DNA from 2 places in the Rhodococcus sp. P4_F3_2 genome. Region 2 is predicted to be linked to the other one. Evidence: riboswitches for the same ligand, from Rfam matches in the RefSeq annotation. Region 2 holds a riboswitch; the other holds the start of a gene.
The links. Region 2 has a riboswitch for cobalamin ahead of AC1DWA_RS03935 (FecCD family ABC transporter permease). Riboswitches for the same ligand answer to the same signal wherever they lie in the genome.
Positions count from the first base shown of each region.

Region 1: it holds a riboswitch for cobalamin, as region 2 does, so the genes downstream of both, AC1DWA_RS04545 (ABC transporter substrate-binding protein) here and AC1DWA_RS03935 (FecCD family ABC transporter permease) in region 2, are expected to answer to the same signal.

Region 1 is NZ_JBFUJN010000003.1:114,163-117,265, reverse strand. It holds gene AC1DWA_RS04550 (MMPL family transporter) at 1-1,675, opposite strand, end outside; cobalamin riboswitch at 1,745-1,892, shown strand; gene AC1DWA_RS04545 (ABC transporter substrate-binding protein) at 2,009-3,004, shown strand; gene AC1DWA_RS04540 (FecCD family ABC transporter permease) at 3,001-3,103, shown strand, end outside.
Region 2 is NZ_JBFUJN010000002.1:270,763-273,865, reverse strand. It holds gene AC1DWA_RS03940 (ABC transporter ATP-binding protein) at 1-808, opposite strand, end outside; gene AC1DWA_RS03935 (FecCD family ABC transporter permease) at 805-1,812, opposite strand; cobalamin riboswitch at 1,930-2,065, opposite strand; gene AC1DWA_RS03930 (TetR/AcrR family transcriptional regulator) at 2,082-2,690, opposite strand; gene AC1DWA_RS03925 (alpha/beta hydrolase) at 2,743-3,103, shown strand, end outside.

The sequences.
Region 1 (3,103 bases), on a different contig from region 2:
CACCGAAGGTGGTCGCGAGGCTCAGCGCGGCCATCAGTACCGCCTTGATGGGCAGGACCACCGAACCGAACGCGAGAAACAACAGGATCAAGGTCGATCCGACCATGATGAGGATCATCACCGGCAACCAGTGCAGGACGGCGTTGTTGCCGTCGTCGACCATGGCTTGACCGCCACCGACAAGCAGCACTGTTCCGTCAGGAGCGGAGATCGCACGCAGATCTGTCACTGCGGTGCTCTGTGATTGGGATGTAGAGCCCTCGCTGTAGAGAGCCTGAACCGCGATGAGTTGATTGGTGCTCGCGACGACGGTCGCCTGACCGATGCCCTCGACCTGACCGGCGGACTCGGCGATCGCTGCACCTTCGGCCGGGGTGAGAGTGTTCCCGTCCTCGGCCTGAAGGATCATCGTCGCGCCGTTGCCGGTCTGCGGGAAGTCTTTGACCAACGTGTCCATTGCGACGCGAGCAGGGTCGTTGTCCGGGAGTGCGGTGTACGAGAGTTCTCCCAAACGGGCACCGAGCAGCGGCGAGGCCATCACGAGCAGCACGGCCACGATCGTCACCGAGACCGCGACCGGACGCTTCATCACCCACGTGACGACGCGGCCCCAGAACTTGCGCGAGCGTTCCTCCCCGCGTTGCGCCGCATCCTTGCGCCACGTCAGGGCGTTGATGCGATGCCCCAGAATGGCAAGCAGCGCAGGCACAGCGGTCAGCGACAGAACTGCCGCGCTCAGTACTGCTGCGATCGCACCGAAACCCAAAGACCGGATGACGGCCTGCGGGAAAACGAGCATGCCGCTGAACGCGCAGATCAGCAGCAGACCCGAGAACATGACGGTGCGACCCGCGGTCAGAACTGTCCGCTGCGCAGCCGCTCCCGGGTCCGAGCCCGAATTCAGTTCTTCACGGAACCGACCGACCACGAACAGTCCGTAGTCGATTGCAAGTCCCAACCCGAGAAGAGAAGCAACGTTGATCGAGAACGAGGACACATCGGTGATCAGCGTGAGGATTCGCAGAACCGCCAAGGCGCTCAAGACACTGAGTACACCCACGAACACCGGAACCGCCGCAGCGACGACGCCGCCGAAGATGAAGACCAGCAGCACCAGAGTGATCGGAATGGCGATGGCTTCGGCGACCACCAGGTCTTTCTCCAGCTTGGTGTTGAACGCGACGCCGACAACGGTATTACCCGCGAATTGTGCCTCGGCACCTTCAACTTCGAGCTTCGGCAAGAGATCGGCGAAAGTGGCCGGTGTGACGCCCGAGTCCGGTGCCAACGTGATCGCAACGGCCGCCATGGATCCGTCGTTCGAGAGCAGACTGGCCTTGGCCGCGGCGTCCGTTCCCCAATACGACTTCACCGACGCGGTCGGCACTTCCGTTTTGAACTGGTCGACGGCGGCCGTTACTGCCGGCCCGATGTCGTCGAGGGTCTTGCCGTCGGTGGGTGAGTAGATCGCGATGATGTCCGGGGTCTGCGGCCCGAGATTGTCTTCGATGATGTCCGCAACCTTCGCGGAGTCGCTGCCCGGATCGATGAAGCCGCCCTGGCTGAGCTTGCCGAACACTCCGAGTCCCCACACCCCACTGATGAGAACTATCAGAACCGCGAGGCTCAGTACCCACCATTTCCGGGCGACGACGGTTTGGGCCCAGCGTGTCATGTATCAACTCCGGTGTGTGGGGGCGTCTGGCCAGATCGACTGTAGTGGGCGTTTGGTCTTGAATCGGAAACGTCATGCATACTGCTCGAAGCACTTGCAAGCCACGCGTGTGGGGGAAGCCGGTCCGAATCCGGCGCTGACCCGCAACGGTAGGTCGATTCTCGGTAGTCACCGAGCGTCGGCAAGCCCGATTACCCACCGCGCGGTGTGCGACATCCATTCGTCGTGGTCTACGAAAAGGAAGTCCAGCAGGAGCTCTGGCCGAGTATCAGTGTGCGGGCGGAGTTGTCTGTCGGATTCTCATTCGTGGCTCAGAGCCCTTACGAGGTCCCCGTGTCACTTCAGTTCTCCCCGTCCCGCGCCGCCGCTGTTCTCATCGCGGTCGCCTTGGTTTCGGCAGGTTGTTCCAAAGGCCAGGAATCAGAGTCCGCGTCTGCTGCGGAATCCTTCGCACAGCCTGTGTCCGTGACCAACTGCGATCGAGAGATGACCTTCGACTCGCCGCCGCAGCGCATCGTGTCTTTGAACGGGCATGTCACCGAGGCGCTCATCGAAATCGGTGCGGGTGACCGGATCGTCGGTCGGGCGTACAGCGACAACCCGCCAACTGCCGAGACCGCCGATGTATTCAACAAGATTCCCAGCCTCTCCGATACGTTCCCCAGCATGGAGCAGGTTCTCGACGTCGACCCGGACTTCGTGGTCGGAGGAATGACCAGTGCCTTCAACGAGAAGCAGGGCCGTTCCCGAGACGCCTTCGGCGAGCGCGGAATCAACACCTTCTTGTTCTCCGAATACTGTGGCACCGGTTTCCCCGACATCGGATTGCTCGAGAACGACTACACGCAACTCGGTCGAGTCCTGGGCGTTGAAGATTCCGCCCGCGAGGTCGCAGAGGAGATCAGCGATGGTCTCGATACCGTCCGCGCTTCGGTCGGGGACGCGGCGCCGGTACCGACCTTCTTCTACGACAGTGGTGACCAGGTTCCGACGACTATCGGCGGAGTCGGCGTCGGTCAATTGGTCGCGGAATACTCCGGTGTCTCGAACATCTTCGCCGAAGGGACAAAGCCCTACATCGACGCATCGTGGGAAGCTGTTGCCGAGCGTGCACCCCAGGCGATCGTGGTCATCGACTACGGCGACAAGACGGCCGACCAGAAGATCGACTTCCTCCGTGCCCAGCCGTTGATGGCGACCACCCCTGCTATGCAGCAGAACCGGTTCGTCGTGGTTCCTCTCGCGGACCTGTTCGAGAGTTCACGGTTGGTGCGTTCGGCACAGACCATCGCGACGGCCTTCCATCCGGGCGCTGACGCGGCGAAGTGACCCGCACGCGTTACGGGTACGGCGCCCTACTTGTCGGCTTGGCGGTCGCCTTGGCGATCGTCCTGGGGTTGGCCGTCTCCTTGGGATCGGTTCGCATTC
Region 2 (3,103 bases):
TCTCCGAAAATGATTGTTGTAGTTGAGAATTTCGTGATTCGAATACGAGGTGTGAACGGCCTGTCGCGGGGTTCACGAGCTCGAAAGTCTCGACGCCGAAGACAGTTGCCACCACCGAGGTGGTGAGTACGTCGGATGGATGTCCGAACGCCCTGGCAACTCCATCCGCGAGCACGAGCACCCGATCGCACACTGCCGCAGCCAAATCGAGGTCGTGCAGTGCCATGATCACCGTCCGGTCCAACGACCGGACCAGATCGAGCAGTTCGAGTTGATGGCGGATGTCGAGATGATTGGTCGGCTCGTCGAGGATGAGCACGCCGGCGTCCTGCGCGAGACCTCGGGCGAGAAATACCCGCCGACGCTCGCCGCCGGAAAGCGTGTCCATCGAAGAGAATCGGTGCTCGATCATTCCGACCTCGCCCAGAGCACGATCAACGACGGCATTCTCGTGCTTTCCGCCGACACTCCAGGGCTTTGTATGTGGCGTGCGCCCCAGAGTCACGTACTCGTGAACCAACAAATCGGCGGGACTCTGCTCTTCCTGCGCCACAAAAGAAATGGCTTTGGCCCGCGAACGCGCGGACATCGCGTGCACGGACTCGCCGCCGACGCGGACGTCACCGTCAGCGATCGGTCCGAGACCGGCAAGCGCACGCAACAAAGTCGACTTGCCCGATCCGTTCGGACCGACGACGCCGACTACTGCACCGGCGTCCGCCGCGATGTCGACGCCCTTGACGACGGTTCGGCGGTCGATGCGGACAACGACTCCGGACGCGGTCACCGCCAGGGCGCGGGCGCTCACGAACTGCCACCGAATCGGTAGCGCCGACGGCCGAGAAGCAGGAGAAACAGCGGGGCACCGATCACCCCGGTCACCACGCTCAGCGGGATCTCGGTCGGCCGCAACGAGGTCCGCGCCACGACGTCGACCCACACCAGGAACGACGCGCCGATCAGCGCTGCCGCCGGCAACACCACTCGATGTCTGGCTCCGACGAGCATGCGTGTGACGTGCGGTATGACCAAGCCTACGAAGGCAATCGCGCCGGACACTGCAACCATCGTGCCGACCAACGCTGCCAGCACGCCGAACAGCACGTTTCGCAGGGTTCGGATGGGAATACCGAGCGAAGCCGCGACGTCCGGTCCGGCCGCCAGCGCATCCAGCCAACCGTGCAGGGCGAACACCGCTGCCGTCAGCAGGAACACAACGATGACCGGCGCCCACAACTTGTCCCAGGATGCCCCGGCCAAACTTCCCAGGAGCCAGAACAATACGGACTGCGCGGCCTGGGAATCATTGGTACGCAGCACCAGAAAACTCGCGATCGCCGACAGGGCGGATGCGGTAACGGTGCCGGTCAGAACCAATCGCAGTGGAGTGATACCGCCTTGCAGCGTCGCGATGGTGAAGACGAGAATCGCAGCTCCCAACGCCCCGATCATCGCGCCGAAACTGAGCGCCCACACTCCCGCGCCGGCGAACAGTCCGGTGGTGATGACGGCGGTGGCACCGACACTCGCGCCGGACGACACTCCCAGCAGGTGGGGATCGGCAAGAGCGTTACGAACGAGGGTTTGCACCACCGCGCCGGCGACGGCAAGACCAGCGCCGACGGCCAGACCGAGCAGTACCCGCGGTGCTCTGATCCCCCACACGATCGCAAGTTCGGAACGCGTGACGGGTGGGCCTCCGAAGCGCGAGTGCACCACGTCCACCACAGTGGACACGGGGAGCATCTCGGATCCGAATGCCAACGCGCACACAGCAGAGAGCACGGTGACGACCAGCAGAGCGGGCAGCACGATACCCGGACTGAGCCGTCCTCGAGGCGCACCAGCCTTCGGCGAAGGCAGGTGGGTAGGTGGAGACAGAGCTCCGCCAACAGCATTCATGGTGTGACCGATCCATCCTCGTGGCATGACACAACGTCAACGAGGGTGGTATCTGGCTACGGTCGACGCATGGACGACCTCACAGTGGCGGGACCGCGCCGGAATTGCACCGACTTCCCATTACCTCGATGATGACGTCAGAACCATAACGGACTGTGGTCACCATTCCGCACACCGGATCAGGATTCCGACGCGATCATCGATCTCGCCTGCCGCACGACGGCTTCCGTTCGCACTCGAAGTTCTCCGGGTGAATCCGATTCCAGCACAACCCGATGCACCTGGCTGTCCACGGCAGTCACAGTCAGCCGCGACGTCAGCAACGCATCGTCCGCACTGAAACCGCGGCTCTGCAAGTATTCCGAAAAACCCAGTACCAGTTGCCGATTCATTCCTTCGACCTGCTCGATGAGCTCACGCGTACGCGGAACCTGATCGTAGAGCAGGTGAAAGAACTCTCGCGGCTTACTGTTCACTTCGACCGCGCACTCCACCAACATCCGGACGGCCTCGTCCGGGGCGAGTTCACGCTCGACGATGTCGGCAAGGCAGAGCGCAAAACTCTCCCGCGCAGCACTCACGTGACGGTTCGCCAACTCCGCAAGGATCTCGTACTTGTCGCCGAAATACTGGTAGAGCGAGCCCACCGACACCCCTGCTTCGTCAGCGATCCGGTTGGTGGTCGCTGCCATGCCCTCCGACGCGAAAACGCGAGTAGCTGCCTCCAGGATCGCGTCGTAGGTAGCCCTCGAGCGCTGCTGGGAGGGCCTTTTCCGCCGAGTCGACACGGTCCTCCGATGCGAGTTGTCAGCCGCGACGCCGATACCGAGAATTGTTTAGGTGACCAGCGCCGATTACTCGAAGTTTATGCCCGACCGGTACACCGATCACATGCCGGCGCCGACCCCGACGTGGTGGGAGTGGAACGGCAACACCGTCCACGTCGCACGGGCAGTGGTTCCAGGCGCGCCGGTTCGTGTTCTCGGCATCCACGGCGCCGGCGGCTACTCAGGCGCGTTGTGGCCGTTCGCCGGGATCGGCGTGAAACTCGGAGCCGAAGTCCTCTTCCCCGATCTTCCGCTGTACGGCGACACCGTCGTAGCCGATCCCGCCGGCGTCCGGTACGAGCAGTGGGTCGATCTCCTCTGCGATCTCGTCCGAGCCGAGAAGGCAGCCGACGATCGGCCGCTGGTGTTGTTGG